2 linked regions of the Rubripirellula tenax genome follow. The protein of the gene in region 1 interacts with the protein of each later gene in a pairwise test. Links are inferred from orthologs where the notes say so. Each region holds a gene or a part of one and is shown in the gene's direction. Other genes may lie near its edges.

Region 1 (15,777 bases):
GCAGGCACTTTTCAGGTCGCCGATTTGGTCCACGACTGGCACCGATTGATGACCGCAACGGCGATCATGTTCGGACAAATGGTGTGATTCGTCGATCATTTGGCCGACCGTACACCGGGGCGACGAGCGTCCAGCCACGGCAGCACCGGGGGTGGTGATTCGACAGCCCAATCGGGAACGGGAAACCATCGTAGCGCACTGTGCCGCGGATAGGTTTCCCAAACTTCGGCCAGCGACGGATCGGTTTGTCGCAGGTCACCGGTCTTGGTCAAGTAGTTAGCCAACCGCGCCGCCAAGTCCTTTCGCACCGCATCCGCTTCGGCCCTGCCAGCCAGATTGTTCAAACAGCTTGGATCAATACGAATGTCGAACAGTTCTTCGTCCGGGCGTTTTGCCGTTGCCAATTCCAGAAATCCTGCGTACTCCGGTGCATCGACCTGCTCAATCATTGCCGTTAGCGTCGGTCCCGAATCGATATCGTGATATCCGCCGTGCCGAGGCCCCAGCATTGACGACACCAATCGACCCGCGTCGTCGTAGGCCGCCCTTGCGTAAACTTGGCCGGGGCCGGCCGGCCAACGCTTTGGCGCATAGTTGCGGATGTACAAGTGCGATTGTGTGCGGATACTCCGGCATGGGTACCCGAGCGTGTTGTAGCGTGACGACGAATGACGTTCTCGCCCGCTGTAGGCCGCCGACCGCGGCCACTCGACCGAACCCAATTTGTCTCGCATTCGCTCCACCAGACTGTGACCGGGCATCGAAGCACCGTCGATCGGTTCGACTTCGGTGGCGGTAAAAATCGTGCGAGTGACATCGATCAAGCTGACCAAGTCGTCATTGACTTGGCCCGGCGGAACAACCGCCGGCCAACTGATCGCCAGCGGCATGTGGATGCCGTATTCATACAGGTTCGCCTTCGCGCGAGGAAACGGCATGCCGTTATCGCTTGTCACGATCACCAAGGTGTTCTCGAGTTCTCCCGTGGCCGATAACCGATCGACCATGCGACCAAGGTGCTGATCAAACCACTGGATTTCGTAAAGGTAGTCGGCGATGTCGTTGCGAACGATCTCGTCATCGGGCAAGAAACCGGGCACAGTAATCTTGGCGGGATCGATTCCGTTTCTCGCACCAATGCCGGGATCGTAGCCGCGATGGGGTTCGTGGCTGCCGAACCAAAAGCAGAACGGTTGGTCGTCGGATCGGCCATCCAAGAAGTCGTCGAAGTTCGCCGCGTAGTCGACTTCCGAGACGCCCTTGGGCGACTTCGACTTTTTAGCCGTGTACGCCTTTCCCGCCGGGTTTTGCGGCCATCCGATCGCTTTCCCTGGTCCCCAACCTTTACCGGTCATGCCAACGTGGTACCCGGCGGTGGCAAGCTGATTGGTAAAAACGGGCAGATCGGTTGGAAACGAACTGGCGTGGGTGCCAGCTTCTCGAATCTGCCAAATTTCACGCCCGGTCAAAAACGCAGCCCGCATGGGACTGCATCCTGGCGCGGGCGTGAATGCTTGGCTGAATAGAACGCCGGCCTTGGCGATCCGATCGAATGCCGGAGTTTGAACCGCGGCATCGCCGTAAGCCGACGCGTGCGGAAATGACTGATCGTCGGCAATCGCGATCAAGATGTTCGGACGGGCGGCATCCGTGCGATTGGCGAAGGCGATTGTCAGAACCAGTCCGCAGAAAACGCCATAAATCAATCGCATCAAATCTATCCACCGGTACGCGAATCAATCGAAAGATCGTCGCACCAGCGACAATCGACTATGCCCGGCGACCATGGTAGCGGCGGCGAAACCGCAATGCCAAACCGCCACCGAAAATGGCCAAGGTGACGAACGTCGATGGTTCGGGAACCGCCACCGCCGAAACACTGCTTCGCCAAGCCAAACCGTACTCGGTCGCCCGATCACCGCTGACTTCCAACGTGTAGGTGCCCGCGCTCAAACCGGTCAGGTAGATGTGTTCAAAGTTATCAACGCTGCTGATCGATTGATCCACCAACGAATTGTTCGAGTCGTAAAAGTGCAAATCCAAATTCGCCAATCCACCACCAAGCAACGGGTCCGTGCTGGGGATGAATTCCATTGGTATAGTGCTGGCATTGACGACGTCCATGCTCCACTGCAAGAAGATGGACAGTTCATCCATGACTTGGCCGCTAGGCACGTCGAACTGATACAAAAAACTGGACGACATCGACACCGGTTCATTGAAGTCGTATCCGAACAGGCCAACTGAACTGGTGGGCGCGATCACGGTACCGTTGTACTCGCCACCTTCCAAGATTTTGTAACTGTTGTAGACGTTCAGTTCACCGGCACCAAACGTTTCGTCGATCGGCCGCGTTGCTGTGCGGTCCCAATCAGCGAACTGATCTTTCGTTGCTCCGGCCATCAACACCGCGCGCATCGCTTCGACGTTGTTCGCATTCGACGAACCGGCAACCTCGTACAGCAGTGCCGCGGCAGAGGACACCATCGGGGTTGAACTGCTAGTAACGCCAGCCTGTGCGACGATGTCGGGGCGAGGACGACCGGGCCCATAGCCGGCCAATGTTGTGTTTCCCTGCGAATGATTGCCCACGGTACGCTCGACGTTAGTAATACCGACATTGATCGCGTTGTAAGAGTGCGCCAATAGATGTGGCACACTGGATGTCGAACCGTTATTCGCGCCGCCGATGATCAGTACGTTGTCGCGATTGGCTAGATAGTCCACTCGCTTGGCTGCATCAATCACTTCGGGAATCTCGGCCGTCGTTCCGTTTGCAATCCAACTGTGGTTTTGAACCGAATACGGGTGAGCCACGGGCGCCGTTGTGGTTGTTAAACCGAGTGCATCGTTTATCCAACTGTTGGCTTCAAAAGCGGCGACACTGGTTACCCCAGGGGCAACACTGGTCGTGTTTCCAAAAAACAGGCCGGCCACGCCCGACGCGTGCGAGTTGAAGCCCGTTGATGAGGCTGTTTCATTCGTCACTGTCTTGCCGGTGAAATTCGTTCCAGACGTGTTGGGCAGATATCTTGCCGAAGCGTCCGGTGCTTCGGCCATCGAAACGGCAACACCCGCGCCGGTCGGCGTTGCGACGCCAAGTTCATTCGTCAACTGTGTATACCCGATATCGTCACGCCAATCGGCCGATGCCGTTTGCGTTGCAGCGGCGATAAGGATCAGGATTGCGAAAGTAAGTCGAGATGTTCGTTGGCTGTGGAGAGACATTGAACTCGAACTCTGCGAAGCGTGAAGAAAAGCGTCTCGTCATCGCGTGGCTGACGGCGTCACAGTATTCTAGCTGGTGTGACCTCGAAAGGGCGAACCGCCGAACAACATCCGCCGACGCCGCCCCATTATGATGTCCAGCCACCGGAGTGAAACCCGCTGCTAAGTCCCCCTGCCCATCCCCCACCTGACGAACGATCCGATGATACACCGCTTGATGACGCTGGCCGTCATGACGTTTTTGCTGCCGATGGTTGCCCATGCCGAATTGAAATTTTCGCCAATTTTTGGCGACTCGATGGTGATCCAACGCGACATGCCGATCCACGTCTGGGGATGGACGTCACCGGGCACGGCGGTTGCTGCGACGATCGCTGGCCATTCGGCCGAAGCCACCGCCGACGCAATGGGACGCTTCGATTTGAAACTCGACGCGCTACCCGCCGGCGGCCCCCACGAGATGGTGATCGAAGCCGACGAGCGACGCGTTTTCAAAAACGTTTTGGTCGGCGAGGTCTGGGTTTGCTCGGGCCAATCCAACATGGGATTCACCGTTAGTCGGTCCAACGACCCCGATCTGGAATCGCTGACGGCAAAGTACCCGAACCTGCGACTGATTTCGGTGCCTCAGGTCGGCACACAGGAACCGCAAAATGACTTCAACGGAAAATGGGAAGATTGCACGCCTGAGAGCGTCAAAGAGTTCTCCGCCGTCGGCTATTTCTTTGGCCGCCAACTGCATCAAACGCTCGACGTTCCCGTCGGCTTGATCGACAACGCTTGGGGCGGCTCGGCGGCCGAAGCTTGGGTGCCGCGCGATGTGCTGGAATCGGATGGCAAGTATGGCGAACTGCTCGAGCGATGGGACACGCTTGCCAAGACTTACGACCATGAAGCGGAAGTCGCCAAGTGGAAAGACCGCGTTGCAAAATGGAAAGAGAACGGCAAGAAGGGTCGCCAGCCTGCTGCACCCAAGGACGCGTTGACCGGACAACATCGACCGGCCAATCTTTACAACGGTGTTCTGAACCCGATCATCGGCTACACGATCCGTGGTGCGATCTGGTACCAAGGGGAAACCAATGCTTCTCGCGCCTATCAGTATCGTGATTTGTTTCCATTGATGATTCAAACGTGGCGCGACGATTGGGGCCAAGGCGACTTTCCGTTCTACTGGGTCCAACTTGCGGACTACCGCCAAGAGTCCGCCGAACCCGGCGATAGCGATTGGGCAGAACTTCGCGAAGCGCAAACCATGACAATGTCGCGACTGCCTGCCACCGGCCAAGCCGTCATCACCGACTTGGGCGAAGCATCGGACATTCACCCCAAAAACAAACAAGACGTTGCCAAGCGATTGGCGCGTTGGCCACTGGCGAACCTTTACGGCTACAACATTCCTTACCAAAGTCCGACCTTCCGATCGGTGACAATCGAAGGCAACAAAGCGGTCGTGAAATTCGATCACGTCGGTGGCGGACTGGATACCTTCGACGTCAACAAACCGATTGGTTTCACGATTGCCGGTGAGGACAAAAAATTCGTGCCTGCCAACGCCAAGATTGTCGGCAAGGATACCATCGAAGTCACTGCCGATTCGGTCGAAGCACCTGTGGCGGTCCGATTCGCGTGGGCCGACAACCCGGTCGCCAACATGCAAAGCAGCTCCGGTCTGCCGATGACACCGTTTCGCACCGACGACTGGCCGGGCATGACGGCTGGCAGCGTGAAGTAGTCGCTTTCGGCGATGCGTCAATGCGGGATGACCTTCCGGTGGCACTGGGGTAAGCTAAACCAATCGCTTCGCCCCCGTGTTTTCCGTGCTCGCGCAAGGATGTTCCCATGAGTGATTTGGTCACCGAATCGGCTGAAAAGCAGCCGATCAAGCCGTTCGTCCACCTCCATTGCCACAGCCACTATTCGCTGTTGGATGGTGCCGGTGACATCGGCCGCTTGGTCAACCGGGCGGTCGATCATGGGATGAATGCACTGGCGTTGACCGACCATGGCAACCTGCACGGTGCGCTCGAATTTTACCGCAAGGCCAAAGCCGCCCAGATCAATCCGATCATCGGATACGAAGCCTACATCGCGCCCGGATCGCGATTCGAAAAAGGTGGCGCCAGCAGCAGCAAGGATGCCAGCTACCACTTGACGCTGTTGGCCAAGAATCACACCGGCTACAAGAACCTGATCAAATTGGCCAGCGCCGCATCGTTGGAAGGGTTTTACTTCAAGCCGCGAATCGACAAAGAAATTCTCGAGCGATACAACGAAGGGATCGTTTGTTTATCGGGATGCGTCAGCAGCGAATTCAGCCGCGCCGTGATGAAGGGCATCGACACCGCCGATGTCGAACGCGAAGCACGTGACGTCGCCGGTTGGTTCCAAGGCGTCTTCGGCGATCGTTACTTCATCGAAATCATGAACAACGGCATCGACATCCAGCGGTTGCAATTGGAAGGCGCCGTCGAGATGTCCAAGCGCATGGGCATCCCCTTGGTCGCGACCAGCGATTGTCACTACGTCAATCAAGAGGACAGCGAAGCCCAAGACATCATGCTGTGCATCAACACGGGACGCTTCCGAACGGATACGTCACGGATGAAGATGGAGAACGACCAGTTCTTCTTACGCAGCCCCGACCAGATGTACCAGAGTTTTCCGGGCTTAGAAGACGCCTGCGCGCGAAGCCAAGAAATCGCCGATTCGGTCGACATCAATATCGAGTTCAACAAATACTTCTTCCCCAACTTCGAATGCCCTAACGAGGCAACACCGCTCGATTACTTGCGTGAACTGTGCATCAAAGGCTTGCTCGAACGTTACGAAGATGACAACGACCGGATCATCGACGGAAAGCTATCCGACGAGGTGATGGCGAGGCTGGATCGCGAACTCGATGTGATCAAAAAGCTGGGCTATCCGACTTACTTCTTGATCGTTTGGGACTTCGTCAACCACGCTCGATCCGTCGGAATCTCGGCGACGGCCCGGGGCAGCGGTGTCGGTGCAATCGTTTGTTACGCGCTTTACATGTCGCACGTTTGCCCGTTGCGATACGACTTGCTGTTCGAACGGTTCTTAGACGAAAGTCGTACCGAACCGCCAGATATCGACATCGACTTCGAAAAAGAACGTCGAATCGAGGTGATCGATTACGTCAAGGAGCGATACGGCAGCGAAATGGTTTGCCAAATCGGGACCTTCGGAACCTTGGCGGCGAAAGCGGCGATCAAGGACGTCGGCCGCGCCCTCGGGGTGCCGCTGGGCCGAGTGAACCAAATCACCGAGATGATCCCCGACGAGCTGAAGATTACGATCAAAAAGGCGCTCGAAAAGAGTGCCGATTTGAAAATGTCGTACGACGGCGATCCGGAAATCCGTGAACTGCTCGACTTGGCGATGAAGATCGAGGGTCTCGCCCGCAACATCGGCACGCACGCCGCGGCAGTCGTGATCGCGGACAAACCGTTGTCCGAATATGTTCCCCTGACGCGAGTTCCCGGTAAACAGGACGTCATCACACAGTGGTCGATGAACGACGTCGAAGCGTCGGGTCTGCTGAAGATGGACTTCTTGGGACTGCGCAACCTGACGATCTTGTCGCGAACGGTGAAGTTAATCGAGCAGACGACCGGCAAGGTGGTGGACCCGCTGAAGTTTCCGCTGGATGACAAAGAATCGTACGCGCTGCTCCAGCGCGGTGAAACCAAGGGCGTCTTCCAGTTGGAATCGGGCGGCATCCGTGACCTGCTATGTCGGATGAAGCCGGACAAGTTCAACGACATCATCGCGACCGCGGCGCTGTACCGCCCCGGGCCGCTCGAAGGCGGCATGGTCGATGACTATGTCAACATCAAACACGGTCGGCAACAGCCCGAATACAAGCACCCGGTGCTGAAGGAAGTTCTGGAGGAGACCAACTCGATCATGGTCTACCAAGAACAAGTCATGCGGATTCTGAACCGCTTGGGCAAGATCCCGCTGGCCAACGCGTACACTTGCATCAAGGCGATCAGCAAGAAGAAAGAATCTCTGATCAACCAAAACCACGAAGCTTTCATCGTCGGCGCAGTCGAAAACGGCTTGGCCGAAAAAGACGCCAACGACATCTGGAACCTGATCGTCAAGTTTGCGGGCTACGGCTTCAATAAATCACATAGCACCGCGTACGCGTTGGTTGCTTATCAGACCGCCTACCTGAAAGCTCACTATCCCGTCGAGTTCATGGCGGCATTATTGTCGAGCGACATTTCGGGACGCAACTTTGTTCGCAAGGATGCGATGGTCGAACACATGGAAGACTGCGATCGGATGGAGATCGAGGTCGTGGCGCCCTGTGTGAACAAGAGCGCGGCCGATTTTTCGGTCGAAGGCAAACAAGTCTTCTTTGCGATGTCTGCGATCAAGGGGTGCGGCGGTGCAACGGCCATTTCGATCGAAGAAGAACGCTTGAAGAACGGCCCATTCAAGGACATCTTCGATTTCTGTGAACGCGTCGACCCGGCGGCTTGCAACAAGAGCGCGATCCTGACGCTGGTCAAAGCCGGCGCGATGGACTGCTTTGGCGCCAAACGTAGCCAGTTGGCCGCTGCCATCGAACGCGCGGTTCAAGCCGGCGCAGCGGTGCAAGCCGACAAAAAGAGTGGACAAACGAGCCTGTTCGGCGCGTTCGATGACGAAGAAGTGGAAGCCAACGACGCGGCGCCGGCGCCATTGCCCGAAATCGACGAGTGGCCCGAGCGAGAGAAACTGATTGCCGAGAAAGAAGTCCTGGGCTTCTACTTAGAAAGCCACCCGCTTGCTGAGTTTGAGCAGCGATTGTCTACCTTCCGCACCCACATGACCGACAAATTGGCGAACGTCAAAGATCGCGCGGAAGTCGTTCTCGGCGGCATGATCAGCAGCGTCAAGATCGCTCACACCAAAAGCCCAAAACCAGGGCAACCGTCGAAGTATGCCAACTTCGATTTGGAAGACATGCAAGGCGCGATACGCTGCATCCTGTGGCCGAAAGGTTTCGCCGACTGGGGCGACCGCGTGATCCCCGACGCCGTCGTGCTGGCCCGCGGAAAGGTTGACCGTCGCGGTGGTGGGGATGAAGCCAACCTGATCATCGACGAACTGATCCCGTTCACCGATCTTGAAACTCGCTACACCCACGGCATGCGAATTCGATTGAACGAGAACGAGCACGACGGACCAACCGTCACGCGGCTCAAAGAGATCGTGCGAGGCTACCCGGGAACGCAAGAACTGCTGTTCACGATCCAACTGAAAGACGGCGAGTCGGTTCACTTGAAAGCCGATAAATCGAGAGTCGACATCACGCCCGAATTGCGAGAACGACTCGACGATTTTCTGGGCGCCGGCCACTATCGACTGCTGATGACGAAGCCTCGTTAGCTACCACGGCAAAACGGCTAGAAAAAAGTACCCAAAAACGATTGACTTTGCTCCTGCGCCTGGTGTACTATCGCACTAGTGAACCACGCGACCGAGGCTCTTGCCCGAGGGTGCCATGTTTTTGTCAATCGATTTTCATTCGGACGTCGCGATCTATTTGCAGATCGTGCGTCAAATCAAAGCGGCGATCGCGGCGGGATCGATGCGACCAGGGCAACTCTTGCCCAGCGGCCGTGTCTTGTCCGGGCAACTCGCCATCAACCCCAACACTGTCGCCCGGGCCTTTACGGAACTTCAAAACGATGGGGTCATCGAACCACTTCGCGGTCGCGGGATGGTGATCGCCACCGGCGCCGCGGCGCTGTGCCGGCGGGACCGCGACGGTGTGATTGCCGATCGGATCGGCGAAGCACTAGCCGAAGCGTGGAATGCCGGCCTCGATGCGTCGAAGATCCAGTCGATCATCGATAGCGAATTGAAGAAGCTGGCCAAAACGACGCCGATGGTACACGTCGACGCCAACGGCGACTCCTCATCTCCCAACACGAAATCTCCCAGCACGAAGGGCTAACGTCATGCAACCAGTCATCACGGCCAAGCAATTGACGATGCACTTTCGTCGCTGTGAAGCCCTCCGCGGCGTCGATCTGCAAATCGAACCGGGTACGGTGTTCGCGTTGTTGGGTGAAAACGGCGCGGGCAAGACCACGCTGATTCGGATCCTGACGGGATTTCAAAAGCCTTCCAGCGGTGCCTGTACCGTCGCTGGCGTTGATCCATCAAAAGACCCGCTCGCGGTGCGGCGCAGCATCGGTTATGTGTCGGATTCGCCGGCGCTTTACGATTGGATGACGGTTGCCCAAATCGGTGGCTTCGCGGCATCGTTCTACGATCGCGAGTTTCTGACGCGTTACGAGGAATCGATCCGTCGCTACGAAATCACGGCGGATCAAAAGATCAAGCATCTAAGCAAGGGACAACGAGCCAAAGTCGCCCTGTCGTTGTCGCTTGCCCATGACCCAGCGCTGTTGATTTTGGATGAACCGACGTCGGGATTGGATCCGAAGGTGCGTCGCAGTTTCTTAGAGAGCATGATCGATCGAGCGGCGACGGGACGAACGGTATTTCTGTCGAGCCACCAAATCAGTGAAGTCGAACGTGTCGCCGATACGATCGCCATTTTGCATCGAGGCAAGATCGTATTACACGGTCCGCTTGCCGAAATTCGTCAATCGATCTGGCAGGTTGTCGTCGACGTCGACGATCCGCTGCGGGCGATCGCGGTGATGCCCGAACCGGCACAAGTACTGAGCGAAGAAACGGCTGGGGCGCAGAGGCAAATTTTTGTCCGCCATCTCGATCCTTCGATGATCGACGAACTGCGCAGAACACCCGGAGTCGTTGATGTTCGTCACCGCGTCGCGACGCTGGAGGAAACGTTTGTGGCCTGTACATCCGGTGAGTTACCGGCGCAGCCGTCGATAGCGAGCGTCCCCGTGAGGGAGGCGGTTCAATGAACGTGATCGATTCTCTCGTCAGCCGGAACCGCTGGTTGTGGTGGAAAGAGTTCCGGATGCTGATTCCGCTTGTTGGCTTGCTGATCGGCGTCGCAGTGCTGCTGTTTGTCATCAGCACTTTTTCGAGCCAGGTGACGCTAAGGATGAACGGCCCCATCAATGACCTGGAACGGTTGGTTCCGCTGGTTTTCCCGCTGCTGTTTGCCGTCGGTGCCGGCGCCGTCCTGGTCGGCCAGGAACGCGAACATCGAACGATCGATTGGATGTCGTCGCTTCCGCTTGCACCGACCAAGTGGGTCGCAGTGAAGATCATCGTCGCTTCGTGGGGACTTGTCGCGATGTGGGCGTTTGCCGCGGTGTGCTTGTCATTGACGGATTACTCGGGACCGGCAATTTCGCGTTGGCGATTGGGTAGCGTGCCCGGCGTATCAAATGCACCGATCGGCTATCCGTTCTGGCTTCTGTACAGCGTCTATTTGATGCTGGCGGGATTCTACGCTTCGTGGAAAGTGAAGGATCAATTTCACGCGATCATGCTGGTGATGTTCCTGGCGGCGCTGCCGGTGATTTTCACCGAAGGCTTTCGCTGGACAATCGACTTTGTCCGCAATCGCACCAGCGGATCGGCGGACTTGCAGGGAGTGACGTTTCTGATCACCGCGATTTTGACGGGGATCATCGGATGGCGATCTTACCGTGCGGCGATGAAGACGCTTCAGCCCCAAGCCGCCGGCGAACATTTCGATCGTCCAGATCCGGCGATAGCACCACCTTCATCATTCTGGTCCTCGGCACCACAACTCGGCTCATCCTGGTCATCGATGATTTGGCAATCGATTCGATCGGCGCCGCTTGCGTTGGGACTTACCATCGCACTGGTTTTGGCTGGACTGATCGTGCCCACCCTTCCGGCAACGATGCAGTCCAACAGCATGCTGCGATCATTCTCGCCACTGCTGGTGCTGGCCGGCATGCTGGCAATGTCATGGTTGGGTGTGTTGGTATTCCAGAATGACGGGTCGGCCGACCGGTTGCGTTTCTTGGCCGACCGGGGAGTGTCCCCCACAAAGGTCTATCTGGCCCGACACGCGGTCCCGTCGGCAACGTTGGCATTTTGTTTGATCGTTTACATGGTGTTCGCATCGTGGCGGATGCAGCACGACACTTCGAGGCATCAACCCCCACTGGTTCCTTCGCTGTTGATGATGACGCTGGTGGGCGGGGTCGTGTATTCGGTTTCTCAGTGGACCAGCCAGTTGTTTCGCACCAAGGTGCTGTCGTTCATCGTCAGCCCCATCGTCGCGGCGATGACGTTGGGTTGGTTTGCATGGGCGGCATTTGCCCTTGGGACTCCGATTTGGATTCTTGTGATTGGATCCCTGTTGCCGATGCTGGCCACGTGGTGGTTGATGCCCAAGTTCATGGACAAGCGTGATCGACCGATGTCGATGGTGTTAGCCGTGATTGTGGCCGCGTTGATATTCGGCCTGCCGATCGCACGCGTGGCTTGGCAAATCCGCCAGATCCCCGGCATGACAACCTCGACGCGAAAGCCGCTGTTGGCCGAGGGGCAATCGATCCGCAAGGCGGTTGCGAATCCCTTCCCGATACGACTGGGCCGAAAGGACAGCGTGGTCTTTGACCGGGCCAAACAAGACTCCCCCGTACCCATCGAAACCGTTCTGAAATGGCTCGATCAGCCATCGACCAAGCCGATCGATTTGATTCCGGCGATAGCCGACCTTCGCAATCGCCCCGATGTTCCGGGGACCATGGAAGCGTCGGACCTTGACCGAATTTTCGACCATTTGATGTTGGTCCAACTGCAATTCGATGCGGACAATGATTGGGAGGCGTTTTCACCGTGGTTGATCGCGGCTGCCGAGATCGCTGGATCGCTACGAAAGAACAGTACGTGGCGAGACCAAGACTTTGCGGACGTGATCGAAATCTGGATCGAAAACGCCTTGAGTGCATCCAACGCGGATTCGCATCGAACCAGCGACGCCTATCGAACCACGCTCAATCACCTTTCCGACAAGGCGACCCGAAACGCGGCGCGTCGTGGGGGTGTTCTGGGTTCGTGGGCGACTCAGGAGTTCGGCAATCGAAACTCGAAAGACAGCAACGTGATCGACATGGGCTTGTCCCTTCAATCGAGCTACCTGGCATCATGGGTGCAAAGGGCACGCTCCGAAGCGATCGTCGCGACAGCACTGCGAGCGAGCGAAGATCCCACCGAAAGCGATTGGCAGCGCGAGATGCATACCTATCAAGTGTCACCTTTCGTTGCATTCGAGTACGGCCCCTACGCACCCCGATTCCGGAAGCACGCGGCCATCGAATTGATTCGAACCGCGGTCCGTTCGCCGGGCCAGTTCTGGGGCATGCCGTGGGAAGAAAACATCGAACGCATGAAGACCGAATCCGCCACACCCGCGAAGGAATCTCAACGATGACCCGGCACCACCGAACCGGCCGCGACACCGCGCACTATGCGATCGTTGTGCTACCGCTTTTGATTTTGTGCGGAATGTTTGCCGCCAGCATGCTGCAGTGGCGATCCGAACGTGCGAAGCTGGACGAAGCGGTTGAGATCATCGTCGGCCCGGGCAAGACGCTCAATTATTCGACGATGCCTCGTTTGTACGACGAACGGACATCCGACGAATCGACGGCGACCTGGAAAGCCGTTTTGGCTGCTTCGGAAGCGCACAACGCAAAGTACGGCGGACCGTTCGCGTGGTCCAATGGTGACGAAAGCTACGACGACTTGGTCCCCCCCGGTCAAACGTGGCCGGTCGCCGAGATCATGTCACGGTATGCAAGCGATGCGAAGCCGATACTGGAACAAATCGAACCGTTGATGGATTCGGATGAAACCATATGGGTGCCGATTGTGTTTGAAGGAACGACGACGAATCTGAACGAAGTCCAGCAAATGCGGTCGGTCGCCCGAGTCTTGCACTACTCGTTTTTGGACGCAGTCCATCAAGGCGAAAACGCCCGAGCGATCAGGATGCTGGAGATGTCCGATCGGTTGTTCGGTCGAAACTATCAGTCGTCGTTCCTGGTCGACGAATTGGTTCGCATCGCGTGCTATTCGATCATGCTGAACGACGTACGGGAATCGACGGCGAATGGCATTTGGTCCGACGACGAGCGGCGGCAACTGACGACGATCATTTCCAAGCCGATTGATTGGGACGACGCTTGGCAGCAATCGATGGAAGCAGAAATGCTTTGCATTTTGCCGGCGATCGTTGCCAACGACCTCGGTGGCATGGCGAGGCATACGGGAATTCCAACGATGCCCTTTCAGTTTTCACCCAGCACGCTGCGGGCCATCGTCGAGAATCAACATTCGTTGGCGTTGGTGCGCGGTGCCGGGACGTCGCGACACGTCGAAGATGTCGAACGGGCAAACAATCGCTTGGCATCAGATTCGGCATCGAACAACTCATCGAAAAACGCGTCGATCGATCGCTGGATGCAGCTTGCCACACTGGACAGCGATTGGATCATGGCCATGGTCGCGCCAGCCTACCAATCGTTCGCCAGTGCGTTTCGGCGCACGGCCAACGAACACCGGTTCACACGAACGGTCGTTGCCATCGGCGACTATCAATCGAAGTTCGACAAATGGCCGGAGTCGCTCTCCGACTTGGCCGATGTGGGACTGGCGCAATCAGAAACCGCGGCGTTTGATGGTGGACCGTTTCACTACGAGATCGGTGACAAGGAAGTCACGATCTACGACCAAAACTTGGTCGATCGGATGTATGCCGAGGTCGGCAGAAAGGCCGAAAAGATCGTGATGGTCAAACAACCGAACACCGAAGAGTGAGCGTCCCGCGGACGTTACCGCGGGACGCATCGTTCGTCTACCAGCCAGTTACTTGGCTTCTTTGCCAAGCATGAACATCATCATAGGCTGCTGGGCCGAGGCTGCGTTGTAGGTATAGCCGGCCTCGAGCGCCCGATCGATTCGCTCTTTCGTTTCCGAAAGGTGCGCCTTGGTGTACGCGTCCATCTTGTCGCCACACTTTTCAAGCGACGCGTCGATGTCTTCGGTCAACGTGCGAAGTTCCATGCGAGCCAGATTGCTGATCGGCTTGTACGCGGCCGTATCGTCCGACGATTCCAGGACCAAATCCAGCAACCGCTGCATATGCTCGCGTTGTAAGTTACGACGCAGGCTGGAAATCATCGGCTTGCGATCGTTGCGACCTTCGGGGCATTCTTTCTTCAGTTCGCCCCAAACAGCGGCATTGATCGTGGCCAACAACTCGGGCAACGTCAGCGCGTCCTCGTCTTCGGGCAAACGCAATTCGTTGTCGTAAACGCGGCGCAGGGTCGTCGGATTCATCAACCATGTTAGCGCCGATGCTTGGACGCCCAAGATCCGGTCGTGGATTGGCCACGTTGCTTCCGATGACATCGACGAATGGAATCCGCCGTCGATCCATTTATCAACACTCATTCGTTCCAGCAATTTCGGCGTTAACCCGTATGCCTCGTCGAAGAATGCTGAATCGATCACGAACTTCAGCGCCGCACGTTGCTGGTCGGCAGGCACGACTTCGACCGGGGGACGATCGCCGGGATCGCCTTTCTTGTCACGATAGACAAATGCTCCGCCGACCCAATTGGCCATCATGCTGGACGCTTTCGTTTGCAATCCCAACGTTAACTCGTAGCCACGTCGCGCCTTGCCCCACGTGTCACCCTCTTTGACAAACTTGTCCAAGATTCGTTCGCGGTAAAGCTTGACCAACTTCATTTGTTCGTTTGCATAGGCGAGCGGATCTTTGGCAAAGTCGTACCGGCGAGCCAGCGGGTCTGGGCCCGTGGTGTCTTCGTCGGTGGCGTATTGCAGCTCGGGCTCCGTACAACGACTCAGGATCTTTGGCAGTTCCTTGTCCTTGAACGTGTAACCGTATTCGATCGCCCAGAAGTCATACGGGCCGATGTCGATCATCGCGTAATCGCCTTGCGCGTTGCCCGAATCGTATCGATAGTTGATCGGCGTGTAATCCATGACCGATGAGGCGATGGTCTTCTTACCCTTCAACGCTTCGCTGTTGATTTCGTCGAGGGTGTACAGCGACGATGCTTTGAAGTTGTGACGCAAACCGAGTGTGTGCCCGACTTCGTGCGCGACCAAGTCGGCCAACAGAGGCCCGACGAACCATTCTGGCATGCCGTCGAGCAGGTGTTCGTCTTCTTTCTTCTCGTCATCGGCATCTTTGTCACCGACTTTTTTCGCGTCCTTATCGTCGGCGTCTTCGTCATCCAAATCGTCGTCTTTGTCAGCTTCTTCGGCATCGTCTTCTTCGGCGTCACCATCTTTCTTCGATGCGTCGGCTTTTTCGCCATCTTTGTCGGCCTTGTCTTCATCGTCTTTCTTCTTTTTCTTGGCAGCTTCTTCGTCCGCCATCAGGGTCAGCCCCCAATCCATTCGCGCGAACGCCAGATCAAGACTGCGACCGGATGCGGCCATACACAGACCGTTCTTCTGGCTGACCGATCCGAACAGACCATCGTATTCGTCATCGCCCAACAGCGCCGGGTCGGCGCCGGCCATTGCGAAACCGCCCATCGGCTGCTGTGCTTGGCGAGC
Region 2 (14,582 bases), on another replicon or contig:
TTGGTTGTCTGCCCGCGTCCAAACCTCCCGTCGTCGAAGGCCCCATCGATACCTCGACCGCATCGCAATTGCAGGCGACCATTCGCGCCAAGCACGGTTCGAATTATTCGATCGAGCATCAACTGGGGGACAAGACGTTTTCGGCCAATTGGGAGCTGGGCAACGCTTTGAAGAAGTCAGCCCAGTTGCAGATCAAACCGCCCGGCGATTGGACCGAAATCGAACTCTATCAAGCGCTCGAAGTGGTGCTTAGTGATCACGAGAGCAATCCGTGGTACAGCAATATCGACCACACGGTGTTGCGACTGATGCGAGAATCGTTGCAGAGCGGCACGGGCGAATTGGCGAGTGATTTCGTTGCCGAAACGCCCTACGATGTTAACGCGAAAGTCAAAAAGAACGGCAACGAGTGGTTCTTGCAAATCAAGACACAGATTCTGGACGAAGACGGTAACGCGTTGGGTTTCTAGCCAAACGTCACCATCGCATCACCCGATCTCGCCGCGGTCGCCTGTCGTCCCGGCGGCGATGTCGGCGGCAAAGCACTCGATCAGCGTCGCTTGGTTGGCACTGCGATCCACCTCGCGCAGCGCTCGAACACAGCGGTCCAGGCGGTTCAGCGTGATGGGTGCTACCGAGTCGCGAAGTGCATCGGCTCGCATTTGCCGCCGATAGTGCTGGACGGACATCGAAAATACATCACGCATCGCGCCCCGCCGTTTGGTCGCGTCTTTGCCCGCGGCATCGACGTGCGTCGAGATGATTCGTGACAGCCCGACCGGGTCCGGGTAATCGGCATCCAGTTGGGCGGTCAGCGCGCCGCGAAGTTTGTCAGACTCGCCGCTGAGGAGTCTCAACGCGACTTCAATGTCGCCACCGGCAATGTCGATGGCCGAGGCAATGCTTTCGTCGGACGCTTCAACGCCGTGAATGTCACGCACCAATCGCGCGGCGTCTTCGTTGGACAGTGGACCGAGTCGCAAGATTTGGCATCGCGACCGAATGGTTGGCAATTGACGCTGTTCGCTGGTGCCGATCAGCAGGACGATGGCTGCCGAAGGCGGTTCTTCCAAAGTCTTCAGCAGGCAGTTCGCGCCTTCCTCGTTCAAAAAATCGGCGTCTTCTAGGATCGCGACTTTTCGATTGCCGACGCTGGGACGCAAGCGGATGTCGCGACAAAAACCTTCCTGCATCCGAGCCTCGCGTGAACCGATCAGCAACTCCACGGGGATCAGACTCTTGTCATCCGGTTTGCGAACACGAACGACGTCGGGATGCGTGCCGGCTTCGACCTGTAAACAAGACGGGCACGTTCCACAGGGGGTCATTTGGTCCGGTTTCGAAACCTGACAAAGGAGCGTCCGTGCCAACACGTTGGCGAGCGTCCGCTTGCCGATTCCCGGCGAACCGACCAACAGAAAACTGCCTCCGAGTCGATTCTGTCCGATCGCAGCGGCGAACCATCGCTGCGCTTTTTCGTGACCGATCAAAGTCGACCAATTTGTCATCACCGCAGTCATGACGGGTCTTGTACGACCGGACTGGACGATGCGGCGCGTGAGTCGAGCTTTTCGATATCACTGATTTTTTTGATCCTAACAGCGTGTCGGCCGCCATCAAATTCTGTATTCAGCCACATCAATACCAAATCGTCGATGGGCCGATCACCGATCATGTCACCGGGAAGACACAGCACATTGACGTCGTTGTGGCGGCGGCTGATTTCGACCATCACTTCGTCATAGCAGGATGCGGCACGAACACCCGTGAACTTATTGGCCGCGATCGACATGCCGATTCCGGTACCGCAAATCAAGATACCGCGGTCCGACTCTCCGCTGCCCACTTGCATTGCAACGGCTTTGGCATAATCGGGATAGTCAACGGAGCTTTCGCCATGCGAACCCAGGTCGCAAACCGGGAAACCGGCTGCGGTCAGGTTCTGCACCAAGCGGTTCTTGATTTTGACGCCACGATGATCACTGCCGATTGCGATTTTTAACATGGGAGCCTCGTTTCTAAGCTTGATCGGTTGCAGCGTCGGGGAAAAAATCGTCGCCGAGCGAATCGATCCAGGCGCGAAGTTCGCCCTCGATTTGATCCGCGCACGCTTCATAAACATCGACCGGCATGCCGACCGGATCCGCGATGTCGCCGCCGTCGCGGCGCAAGGTAAAGACGCGATCGTGCAGTCCCGGCCAAGCCGCCAAGATTGCCGCCCGGTGACCACGTGTCATCGTCAGCACCAAATCTGCGACGCCAATGACTGAATCGTCCAGTGGCTGGCTGCAATGCCCGGTCAAGTCGAGGCCGCGATTGCCCATGACTTCGATCGCCTGGGGAGTCGCGCCGCTGCCGGGGCCCGCTGCGACACCCGCCGATACGACCCGCACAGCATCCTCACAGCCGTATTTCTTACTGGCTAAGTCACGCAGCAGCGTCTCGGCCATCGGACTTCGACACGTGTTGCCGGTGCAGACTAAGGCGATAACGGGTTTGATGAATTGGTTCATGGCGGCTCGCTCGATGACGCCCTCACGAAGAATTTCCATTTGATTGCCCCTCACACGAGCAACCGTTGAAGCATCACCATAACGGGTCGGACCATCGTCGAGCAGCAGTGGGATCGAATCCCCCAATTGCTTCTCGACCTGTTCAGCCGTGGTGGCGACCGGCTGTCCCGACAAATTGGCACTCGTCAACAGCAATGGAGCCGACAAAAACCGGTGAATATGCGAAATAACACGATGATCGACGACCCGGAAGCCCACGCATCCGAACTCGCCGCGAATCCGCTCCTGAACCGATCGAGGCAGCTGATTGGCCGCCGAATGCTTCGAATCGCAGGGAATCACCAATGTCAACGGGCCCGGCCAGCATCGAGCCGCCAAGCGACGGGCCAAAGGGGCGATGCCGCAGTAAAAATCCTCGGCCGCTTCGCGACTGGGCACCGAAATCGCTAGCGGCACAGATTGGTTCCTGCCTTTGATCTCGCACAATCGAGCGACGGCCATCTCGGAAAGTGCGCTCGCGGCCAGCCCGTATACCGTGTCGGTTGGCACACCCACGACGCCTCCCTCGACCAATGCCTGGACCGACCGATGGACGATGTCACGAGGGTCATCGGTCGCACGGAGGTCAAGAATTTTAGACATGGATGACGCTGAGTGACCTTGCGGCCGCCTGTCGGGTAAAATGCGAGTAGGCGCTCATTGTAAAAGCCACGGAATCGCCTTCACAAGTCGGCCGTTTTTTGACACCCCCCGCTAACACCAAGTGATCGATCGATGAAGCGACGGAGTTTCGTTGGCCTGGTGGCCGCTGCTTCCGTGTCCTCGTTTGCCGGCTGTGTACCGTCGGGAGGCAGCGATTTGCCTGATTTGGTGTGGGGGCGACGTGGTTTAAGCGACGGCCGTTTCTTGAAGCCTCGCGCGATCACCATCGACGATGACGACCAACTGTACATCGTCGATACGACCGGACGAATCCAGGTCTTTAACGCCGACGGACAGTTTCTGAGGGTTTGGGAAACCCCCGAAACGGCGAATGGCCGCCCCACGGGCATGTCTTTTCAAGCCGCACGACACCGCGGCACAGGTTCCAGCGGCACAGGTTCCAGTCGATTGTTGGTCGCTGACACGCATTATTACCGCATGCTGGCGTATGCCCGCGACGGGGAACTGCTCGTCGAACAACAAATTGGCGGCACGGCTGGACATCTGCCCGGCCAATTCGCGTTTGTGACCGATGCGGTCAGCGACGATCGCGGCAACGTTTACATTGGCGAATACAACGCGTCGGACCGAATCCAGAAGTTTGACTCGGAAGGCAATTTCTTAATCCAATGGGGCGGCACGGGTGATACCCCCGGAAAATTCCTGCGTCCGCAAAGTTTGGTCATCCGCGACGATGTGATGTGGGTGGCCGATGCATGCAATCATCGGATCCAGCGATTTGATCTCAGCGAAGAGACGCCGCGTTTGATTGACGTTTGGGGCGGGCCAGGAACATTGCCCGGACAGTTTTACTATCCGTATGACTTGGCATTGGCCAGCGACGGCAGCATCATCGTTGTCGAATACAAAAATAATCGCATCCAGCGACTGGACCCCGACGGCAAGCCGATCGCGTCTTGGGGCAGTCCGGGTTTCGAGCCAGGGATGCTGAATCAACCCTGGGGTGTTGTCGTGGATTCCCAAGATCGTGTTCACATCTTGGACAGCAATAACCACCGAGTCCAACGGATCGAGCTGCCGGCATAGGAAAACAGGCATTCGGCAGTCTCAAACGCGGTCTTTTCCACCTCGTGACCAGACGTGTCATGGACATCTCGAATATTAGAAGTGTTCGAGCAGGACATACACGAAAACACTTTCCGGGGGGAAACCAAGATGAACCGTATTCTTCGACAAGCCATGCAAGACTGTGACAATTACGTCATCGAAATGGATTACGCCGATGCTAAGGGAAACCGAACGCACCGCGTCGTCAGCCCGATCAAGTTCATGGGCAGCTACCGATTTCTGGGGCTATGCTTGTGTCGCGAACAACCGCGCCAATTTCAACTCTCGCGATGCAAGAACATTCGTCTGGTTCCCGCGACCGACGTCATGATGCCGGTCCCGATGGGAGCCGGATCGTGCGAGAACAACTAGCAGTCACTGGCGAAGATCAAAACCCGACGGCTCGCGCCGCTCCGCTATCGAACCAGCGGGACCGCGCCAGTCGTCGGGGGTAAATTTGAATCGCTGAGAGTCAACGACAAAAAGCTCGAGACGCTTTTTCAGCGTGCTCAAGCTTTTCGTGTACGAGGACCGTTGGTTCCGACGCGCTAGAATCGGTAGTCCTCGCAAGCCTCCGCCCGGAGTTTTGGTGGGACCGATCGCTTACCGATTCGGCAGGGGTGTTCGACGGACTGGCAAGGGTGCCCCGTCGATTTGCACGTCACCGACGTGAACTTTATTTTGACCAGCCTTTGACGAGCCCGTCGCTTGTTGTTGGAAACTCATTTGCCGAACTTCACCTGCACCATTGAAACTGTCCGGTAAGCTGTCCATCATCGGCAGCGGATCAGGGGTTGGTAGTGGTTCTCGCATCGGAGTCGATCCCGGCGTCCGCAGATCGCTAGGTGAATTCCCCATCTCGCCCAACGGAATGTCTTGTGGTGCGGTGACCGATTCGTCCATCGGCATTACGTTGGCACCCATCGGGTCCATGTTCGCGTCCGATCCACTCCATGACATTTCAGGTGGCAGTTGTCCGTCGTGAATGACGCCGCTGCCGACGGGTTGTGACGCCGACGCGGCATCTCGAAGTGGACCTTGGCGAACAACGTTGGGCCGACTGACTCCGTAAACCTTGTGCTTTCCAGCGCTACGTTCACGAGCACGTTCCAGTGCGTCCCAGTATGCCTTCTTGTTCCAGGGGCCTTCGGACAATGTGATGTTGCTGTTCGCCAGCATCGTGCCCTTCAAGTAGTCGACGTAGTTGAGCGATTTGTTGTATTCGGCCAAGGCACGGTAGTAAGCGATTTGAGCATCGGCGCGACGTTGTTGGCTTTGCAGCACCACATTGATCTGAGTCCGTCCGCCCTTGAACTCCGTCAAGCGGGATTCGACTTCCGTTTCGGCTTGTTGCCAAACTTGGGCGTACGTTTGAACCAACTGATAGTGCGTTGCCGTCTTGGCGATCGCATCACTGATTTGGCTGACCATCAATCGCTCGGCATCCTGCAAGAACGCTCGTGATTGGTGCAGACGCAGTTGTGATCCGCGGATGCGGGCACGTTCACGTCGTCCACCGATCGCCGGTGGTGTGAACTCCAATCGCACGGCACCTTCTTGGTAGTCACCGCCCGTCAAATCGGTAAGTGCACTGCTTCCCGGAAGCGGCCCGTTCGCATCGGCTCGTGATCCGAACCCAAGTTCATCGCCCACGCCGACCCAGCGGTACAGCAGTGACAAGTTGACTTCGGGCAACAGTTGGTTCTTGGCCGACATTTGTTCCAGTTCGCGTTGCTTGATCACCGTGCGACCTTTACGCAGTTCAGGGCTCAAGTACAACATTTGCGTTGTGATTTCTTCCCAGTCGAACGCGACTCGAGCGAGGCTCGGTTCTTGGATCGGGCGAATCAAGCGACCATCGGTTGGCGCCAAGCCCATCAATTCACGCATCACACGTTCGGCACCGTACACACCGAACCGGTCGTCGCCGGGAAGGTTCGATCCCGACAGGGCGCCTTCAAGCCGAGCGCGAAAGTTGTAGTATTGTCCGTTCGCTTGCGCGACCTCTTGAATCGTGCCTGTACCGTTTTCGAGATTCAGTTGAGCGAACTTCGCCGTCGCGATCGCACTGTTGCGACCGATCACCGAAGTCGAAACGCTGCGATAGGCGACGTACAGATTCCAATACGCGACTTCGACGTCACGGACGAGGTTGCGAACTTGAATTTCGAAGTCGGCGATCGCCACGTCTTCGTTCAGGCTGGCCAGTACAACGGGGATGCGGTTGATCAGTGTGCCGCGGTTACGCATCAACGGGTGTTGAACCTGAGCTTCGATCACTGCGGTGTAGTCGCTGGCGACGGCGCGAGAGATGGGACCGACTTCGGCGTTGTTTTTCGAGTAGATGATTTGTTGACGAAGTGTTGCGACGCCGCCGGTGGCGTATCGTTTGCTCAACGCAAACTGCTGCGTCAAATCGTCTGCAGTAAAGAATTGCGGGTTGACGGTGTTCAGCGCGCCGGTGTTACGCGGTCGGTCGGTGTTGCTGTAGTTGAGGAAGCCGCTTGCTTGAGCGTCAAATTCCGATAACGCGTCTTCCACGCCGCCGACTTGGTTGGCTCGCAAGACGCCTCGCGGCAGCGTGCGGTTCCCCGATCCATCGACGGTCAACGGAATCGACTGAGTCGTCGACTGTTGGATGGCGACGTCGTAGATGCTGCCCAGCTGGTCAGCCGATGCGCTGGTGAATTGTGCTGCGACGTTTTGACGAAATTCGGCATTGCCACTGGTGGTGACAAAGAATTTCGCATTTTGCAGCGCAATCGAAACGCATTCTTCGACCGACAGGTCCCAGAATTGGTAGTCGTGATTGCCGATCGACAACGGCTCGGTCGCCATCGTTGTTTCGGCCAAACTATCGACTTCGACGTCCGGATACTCGATCCGTGTCGCAGCGTTTAGGTAATATTGCAAGTCCGGCGACTCACCCGCGAAAAACGGTTGCGTCGTCGAGCAGCCCGATGCCATCAAGACGGCAAGGACCAGCTGCAAATAAGTCGTGTATCGAACCAGAGCGCGATTCATTATCTAGGCTTCCGAGGTCGTGCCGCCGTGAAACATGCCGACACCATCAGTCGCGCCAAGCGACTATGGCATGTTCCCGTGCGGGTCGAGTGTGGAAGCCCCCCACGATGTCCCCTTCCTTTGAAGGGGACCTCGCCCAACTAAGTTATCGGAGTCTGGTTAGGGAAACTTTGACGGTTCCGATCAAAAAGGTGCAGAATCTTCTTCGCGTCGTGAAATCGTTCCCCAACGCGGTGCGACCTGTGCCCGCGTTACTCGTCAAATCCCGAATCCAAAAGCGTTTTGGCATCAAGTTCTTGCGTTCGTTCCATGACTTGCTCGACCGCTTCGTCAACGTTGACCGGTGCCAGTTCGTCGGTTTCGGCAAACGCCTGCTCTAAGTCGACCGTGGGTTTCACGTCCGCAGGTTTCATGGCATCGCGATTGGCCATTGACTCGTCACGGTTTTCACGCGACTGACGTGCTGCGTCGGCGATGTTCCTGCTGTCCCGACGAGGCCCAATACGAAGTGCCTCGTAAGGCTTGGGGTAAAAGTAGTGCATCTCCAACCGCGGGCGATCGCATTTGTAGGCATCGCGATGAGTCGCATCGTGCCACGCCATCGCCTCTTGGCTGGACGGAGCAACGTGATACGCCAACCAACCGCCAAAGTTGGTCGGTCGGTTGTACTTGCGACGATAGGATGATGGCAATCGATTGCCGATCGGGCCGATGACGTCGACGCGAGGACGCACGGGCTGGTTTTCGAAATCGGGGTGATGTGCCTCGGCCGCAACTGCTGCCAAAGCCATCGCCGCCACCAAAACTAATCGCACTTGTATCCAACGCATTGGGCCGTCCATGGATCGGTGAAACACAACTGTCGTGAAACCAGCATCCTTGCCGATCACCTGACCTTTCATTCATCGGCTCGTTCGATGTCCGGTTTTGAACGGACGAACGGTTATGACGGTTGTTCGGTCGATGGATGGACAACACGGCGAATTTGCCCAGTCAATTCCAGGTGACTTCGCAAGTCCAACCTGCGTCGACTGGCAAAGTCAGCGACTTCGGCAGCCCGGTAACTCGGGTAGGACCACCGATGATGCACCCATTTTTTGCCGACGTAGTTCAAGGTCACTTCGGCAAAAATTCCGCTGTGCAAATAGATCCGGTGGTCGCGATCTTTGACCGTCGCCAACACCAACTTGGCCTGGCTCAGGTAACCCGAATCCAAGTTCAGGGGCCGCGGTTCGGCGTGCCGACCCAGCGATGCGTATTCGGCTTCCCATTGGTTGGTTTGTAATTTCCAGTCTGCCAACCCGCCGGGATCTTGGTAGTCACCGAACGCAACCAACGTTTTGGTCAGCCCCGTGCCCATCGTGGTGTCGTAGAAACCACCTGCTTCGAACGCAACCGGATCGGACTGTGCCAGGGGATCGCCCCAGTGCAGCGAGATCCGTTCGATCGCCCAATGCTTCGCATCGTCGTACCGAGTGATGATGGCACACAAACGAACGACGGGTTCGACCAGGCGAATCGATGACACGGGCGGGGAGATCTCACGAAGATGCACAAGGATGCCAAACGCAGAACTTGACTGCTACAATTGTGCTGACATTGTAACGGCAATACCAACTCACCCCACCCGAAAACGACATGCACCCTTGGATCGCCGATCGGACGGCCGCGTTTGAAAGCAGCGGAATCCGCAAAGTCTTTGACCTGGCCGCAAAGCTGAAGGATCCGATCAACCTTTCGATCGGACAACCCGATTTCGATGTACCGGGCGAGATCAGGACTGCCGCCATCGATGCCATCCAATCGGGGAAAAACGCCTACTCGCCAACCCAGGGCATCGGACCGCTTCGCGAAGCCTTGCGAGCCGAGATCGCCGCGAAATATCCCCATGAAGATCGCGACGTCTTCGTTAGCAGCGGGACCAGTGGCGGATTGATGTTGGCCATGTTGTCGATGATCAACCCGGGCGACGAAGTGATCTATCTGGATCCCTATTTCGTCATGTACCCGGCGCTGTTGAAAATGTGTGGCGGGGTACCGGTGCCCGTCGATTCTTATCCCGACTTTCGGCTCGATCCTGCCAAGATCGAAGCCGCGATCACTCCGCGAACGAAAATGATCTTGGTCAACAGCCCCGCCAATCCGACGGGTGTAACAGCCAGCGAAGAGGAATTGAAGGCCGTTGCCCAACTGGCGGCTGATCGCAACATCGCGCTGTTGTCGGACGAAATCTACAGTCGGTTTTTCTTCGACGGGGACTTCGTCTCGCCCGCATCATTCAATGACCAAACGATCGTGATCGACGGGTTCAGCAAGAGCCATGCGATGACGGGTTGGCGAGTCGGCTACGTTCACGGACCTGCCGAAATCATCAACACGATGTTGAAAGTTCAGCAGTATTCCTTCGTGTGTTCGCCCCAGCCGGCCCAGTGGGGAGCGCTGCGAGCGATGGAAGTGAATTTGGATGGCCACATCAATGATTACCGTCGCAAACGGGATCTGATTTATGACGGGCTTTCAGACAAATACGAAATCAGCAAACCCGGTGGTGCCTTTTACGTTTTCCCTCGATCACCGATCCCCAGCGGTGCCAAGTTCGTCGAGCGGGCGATCGAGAAGGGGCTGTTGATCATCCCAGGAAACATCTTCAGCAAACACGACACCCACTTCCGCATCAGCTTCGCGGCATCCGACGAGACGCTCCACCGCGGCATCGAAGTGCTGCGGAGTTTGGTTTCCGGGGGCTGACCGTGCGGGCCGTGAAGACGGCCACGGCCGACGCGTCGGCTCTTAACGCGATGAACCGGGACGGCCCGCCGGCGCCGCTGAAAACCCGGCCCGGTTCGTGATCCGGACCCGGAACGCGATCTAGCCGACCAGATTGCTGTGCCGCGTTGGCGTGCAAACCATACAGGGACTATGGACCAAGGACCACACAGGCCGTGATCCCAATCCAACTGGAAAAACGGTCCGGTATGAGATTGCCACGGCAACACTAGGTGTCGCCCTGCCGTGCCTACTCTTGGGATGGGGTTACGTCTGGGTCCGTCGTGTCAAATTCCAATTCTGGATGAGCCGCCATATAGGCACTGATCTCGTCTGGCTTCGCAGCCACGCCCGGTTCTTTGCTGCCGCCGCCGCAGCCGACAAACTGGACGAGACAGAAACATACTACCGTGACAAAAATATAGCGGGTCATGAATCGACGACCTTAATTTTAGGAGTGGGAAGATACACTTTGATCGAAGCGTTAACTTAGAACTCTTCGATCAACTCTTTTGAAGCCCGAGTGCCCAGGGCTCCCCAAAGTCCGTAGGGGCTTGCGATTCCAGGTCTCGATGCCGGGGAATGCAATGCGTGGATCCCAACCTGGCCAAAGCTGGAATCCCCAGCTTCGATCGAATCCGTCACGAATTTCACGGCGCCGTCACCCATCAGGACGTGAACGCCGCCTTGGTGCCGACTGCTTGGCGGAGCCATGACGATGGAGACCGCGTTTGAGTTGCCACACAGTTCGGAATTTGGTGGCAGAATCGTAAACATTTGAGTGTAAATCGGAAGCACCGACGCCCACTTGTAACCACGTCGCTCCTCAGCACTTGCAAACAAGGTGTTCGGTGCTGGCGTGGCGGACCAGAAGTTGGGGCGAAGTGGATCGATACTTGGACGACAGCCCAAATTCCCACCCAAGGAAATGATATTGCCCGGGTAGGCAACAATTTGGGTTCGCTTGTCCTGATCGCCCAAGTCCGTCGTGATCTCACCGGCGTAAATCGTATTGGAAAGACCGTCAAGGCAGTCTCGAAAGCCTGTCTTGATTTGCACCGCAAACGCACCCCTCATCGATACCTTTGCTCGATCGTAGGTTGTGCCGTTGGGTAAACCGGACAATCGATTCAACGCGCCGCCAAAGCTCGTATCACACGAGTCGCCCGTGCAGACTGCATAGTTCGTGCGTCCTTGAGCAGGAAGCCCCACACCTGGATCGCTGGGGCAACGTAACGTGGGAATGTTCGCGAGCCACGGATCATAACTCCCGAAGGCCGTATAGTTTGTTAGCGACGCGTTGGGCCATGGTCCCATCGCGTTGTAAAACGCTGGCGTTCCGTTGATATCGGTTTGAAAACGATTGCTAATTTGTTCCCACAACGCCTGTTGTTCCACGAATGGCATCAGGCCGACCAAAGCGGAAAGTTCGATGCGATTATTCCCGCGATAATCACTTGCGACTTTACCAGCATCTGGACCCTTCGTACCGGTGCCTTGAGTGGGCAGTTGGTTAAAGGCGGAGTGATAGTTGTGAATGCCCAGCCCAATCTGTTTGAAATTGTTACTGCAACTCATCCGGCGAGCTGCTTCGCGCGCAGCTTGCACGGCTGGCAAAAGCAATCCAACTAGAACACCGATGATGGCGATTACCACCAGTAGCTCAACCAATGTGAATGCTCGTAAGCTTCTTGGATTTCTCATCACACACCCTGGCTCGAAAGAGAAAAAACATCTAGTCGTTTTCTACGACAACGCTTTCAAAATAGGCTGCTCATTCCAAGCGTTATTGGATGAATCGATCACCCAAAGTGGAAAATGCGCACGGTCGCCACTTGGATGAATCGTCGATGCTGTTTACACGGACAAACGCATCGGCCGTACGCAAGAGTCCGAACACCACATGGAAATGTTGCGAGTGGATCATTCGAAGCCACACCGTCTCCTTAAGGGACGGCGTGGCCTTGGAATCTGGCACTCGGGTCCAGAACAGCGCCTGATCGTGGGGCGGAATGTGCTTCGGCAGCGTGCGACTTCATTTTTTCGACCATGTCAGGGAAAATTTCCGCAACATTGTGTTTCTCTTCCAAATCGTTGCTTAAATCGTATAGCTCGAGCGGAGCCGACGGAGTCGGCCGGATGGCTTTCCAATTATCCACTCGAACGGCCATGCTCTTTCCGTCTTCCCAGTACAGGTAAGGATGTTGTTGCTGTTCGCGCTTGACGACGGCTTCGCCCAACAAGGTTGGCAGAATCGAAATTCCGTCGGCATTTTCATCTAACGTCGCGCCCACCAGCTCCGCGAGCGTTGCCATCACGTCCGGGAAGTACCCGAGATGATTCGATACTGAACCAGCAGCAATCTGACCGGGCCAACGAACAATGAATGGAATCCGCAGCCCACCTTCGTAAAACGTTCCCTTGCCGGCTCGGAATCGCTCGCCCGTTTTCGGGTTCAGGTTAGGACCAAAAAAGCCGTGAGGATGACCCTCATCTTCGAAGTAGGCTTGGCCGCCGTTGTCACCGCAAACGAAGACGATTGTTTTTTGATCGAGGTCGAGTTCGCGTAGCAGTTGAAAGATTTCCCCGGTTTGACGATCGACCATCTCGACCATGGCCGCGTAGATTTGGGCGTCCATTTCGCCACGCTGATTTTTTGCATCCCACTTCTTATCGCGGTACTTAATAAAAGCGGGATCATCTTTGGGCATTCCCCAGTGGCCGTGCGGTGGTGTCCACGGTAGGTACGCAAAGAACGGCCGTGCGGCGTTCTCGCGGATGAAGCTCAGCCCGGCTTCGTGAATCCGTTGATGCGCGAACACTTCACCGACAAACGGATCACCCGTGTTCCCCGCAAGCGGAATTTTGACGCTGTTACGAAGCAGGTAGCGAGGGTAGTGGACGTGCGCGTGAACTTGATGGTAGTAGCCGAAGAACGTATCAAATCCGTGATTCTCCGGAACGCCTGACGTTCCCGCATCCCCGAGACCCCATTTCCCAAAGCCACCCGTCGCGTACCCACGCTCGTGAAGCACGTCGGCAATCGTGCGGTCGTCTGCGCGCAGAGCGGCGGCTCCGCCGTTTAGACGTACGGTCGTGTGTCCGGTGTGCTGACCAGTCATCAGGGTACTGCGAGTCGGAGCGCAGACGTTCCCGCCGGCCAAGAATTGCGTGAACCGCATCCCTTCGCGTGCCATGTTGTCAATGTTTGGGGTACTCAAAATCGGATGGCCCATCCCCGAAGATTCGAAGTAGCCCCATTCATCCATCATGATGTAAATGATGTTGGGTTTCTGGATCGATTCGGCTTTGGTTGATGTCGGTGCCCCGACAGCCATCAGTAGCCACAGCCCAAGCATCGTGACCGACGGTAGAGGTAAACGCATGAGTCTATTTTGCTTTCGCGAGAGATGCTGGATTGGCAACGCTAGTCGCTTTGGCTTGATGGATGTTGGAGACTGGCGTGCTGCTTTCCGAAATCCGATTGCGGATGGCGCATTGCCAAACGACTTCGCCCAGCACTTCAAGCCGAGGGCTAACGCCGAGCCCCGGTTCGTCCCCTGCCGACATGAACCCCGATTGTCGCTGGGGTGCCCCCGACGCGTTGCTGACGGTGTTGTAGCTATTGAAATCGGTGCTCGTGAAGCGAAGCGACTCTGGCGAGCTGTGTGCCAAGTGCGCGATCGCGGCTGTCGTAATGTCGCTCCCCCACGTGTCCTCGATCGTCATCGCCAGCCCGAGGGAAACGCACAGATCGCGTGCTTGTTTGGTTTTTGTCAGCCCGCCGAACTTGCTGATTTTTAAATTCACCACATCCATTGCCTGATCGCGGTTGGCGCGAAGCAACATCGCTAAGGAGTCGATGTTCTCGTCCATGATGAACGGCAAGTTTGTGTTGCGTCGAATCGACAACGACTCTTCATAGGTTAAGCACGGTTGTTCGATATAGACATCCAAATCGCGAACCCCTTGAACGACCCGCATCGCCTCGTGCTGGGACCAGCCACAGTTCGCGTCCGCGACCAAGCGGTCGTTGGGTCGAAGCACGGCCCGAGCGGCATGAATCCGCTCGATATCTGTATCGGGATCACCGCCAACTTTCAGTTGAAAACGCGTGTAACCCTGGTCGCGATACATGGCGACATTCTCTGCCATCAGTTCGGGATCCAACTGTGAAATCGCGCGGTACAGTCGCACTCCATCGCCAAAGCGTCCGCCCATCAGGACGCAAACCGGCAAGCCCGTCGCCTTGCCAAGAATGTCCCAGCAAGCGATGTCGATCGCGGACTTCACATACGGGTGCCCAGCCAAACTGGCATCCATCTGCTGGTTCAGCACTCCTAATTCGCGAGGATCAAAGCCGAGCAAGTGCGGACCCAATTCTCGCAGCCCCGCACGAACACCGTCGGCATAGGCAGGAAGGTAGCAGGAACCCAAAGGACACGCTTCGCCGTATCCGATCAGCCCTTCGTCCGTTTCGACGCCAACCACGGTACTGTCAAAAACTGA

What was found.
Region 2: the proteins of dnaE (region 1) and Poly51_RS16065 interact in binary tests that used the Escherichia coli proteins (3 or more experiments, as listed by UniProt). The link is inferred for Rubripirellula tenax from one-to-one orthologs.

The regions. Positions count from the first base shown.
Region 1 is NZ_SJPW01000003.1:339,584-355,360, forward strand. What follows is about bases 4,695-8,837. They hold dnaE (DNA polymerase III subunit alpha), read left to right. Parts: upstream 4,695-5,070; coding sequence 5,071-8,637; downstream 8,638-8,837. Other genes in these bases: Poly51_RS12200 (sialate O-acetylesterase), read left to right, coding at 4,695-4,963; Poly51_RS12210 (GntR family transcriptional regulator), read left to right, coding at 8,753-8,837. Outside these bases: Poly51_RS12185 (hypothetical protein), read left to right, coding at 1-87; Poly51_RS12190 (sulfatase family protein), read right to left, coding at 96-1,712; Poly51_RS12195 (S8 family serine peptidase), read right to left, coding at 1,771-3,228; more of Poly51_RS12200, read left to right, coding at 3,431-4,694; more of Poly51_RS12210, read left to right, coding at 8,838-9,208; Poly51_RS12215 (ABC transporter ATP-binding protein), read left to right, coding at 9,213-10,154; Poly51_RS12220 (ABC transporter permease), read left to right, coding at 10,151-12,613; Poly51_RS12225 (hypothetical protein), read left to right, coding at 12,610-14,001; Poly51_RS12230 (zinc-dependent metalloprotease), read right to left, coding at 14,050-15,777. UniProt on the Escherichia coli protein: DNA polymerase III is a complex, multichain enzyme responsible for most of the replicative synthesis in bacteria. This DNA polymerase also exhibits 3' to 5' exonuclease activity. The alpha chain is the DNA polymerase catalytic subunit.
Region 2 is NZ_SJPW01000004.1:409,091-423,672, reverse strand. What follows is about bases 8,053-11,000. They hold Poly51_RS16065 (pyridoxal phosphate-dependent aminotransferase), read left to right. Parts: upstream 8,053-8,945; coding sequence 8,946-10,055; downstream 10,056-11,000. Other genes in these bases: Poly51_RS16055 (DUF1559 domain-containing protein), read right to left, coding at 10,563-11,000; Poly51_RS16060 (hypothetical protein), read right to left, coding at 10,324-10,506; Poly51_RS16070 (DUF4416 family protein), read right to left, coding at 8,251-8,835; Poly51_RS16075 (hypothetical protein), read right to left, coding at 8,053-8,137. In the rest of the region: Poly51_RS16110 (hypothetical protein), read left to right, coding at 1-470; Poly51_RS16105 (DNA polymerase III subunit), read right to left, coding at 489-1,508; rpiB (ribose 5-phosphate isomerase B), read right to left, coding at 1,517-2,005; Poly51_RS16095 (L-threonylcarbamoyladenylate synthase), read right to left, coding at 2,019-3,155; Poly51_RS16090 (NHL repeat-containing protein), read left to right, coding at 3,288-4,262; Poly51_RS16085 (WYL domain-containing protein), read left to right, coding at 4,392-4,655; Poly51_RS16080 (TolC family protein), read right to left, coding at 4,887-7,307; more of Poly51_RS16075, read right to left, coding at 7,559-8,052; more of Poly51_RS16055, read right to left, coding at 11,001-11,777; Poly51_RS16050 (arylsulfatase), read right to left, coding at 12,020-13,459; Poly51_RS16045 (cis-3-hydroxy-L-proline dehydratase), read right to left, coding at 13,464-14,582. UniProt on the Escherichia coli protein: Shows aminotransferase activity with methionine and histidine as substrates, and to a lesser extent also with phenylalanine.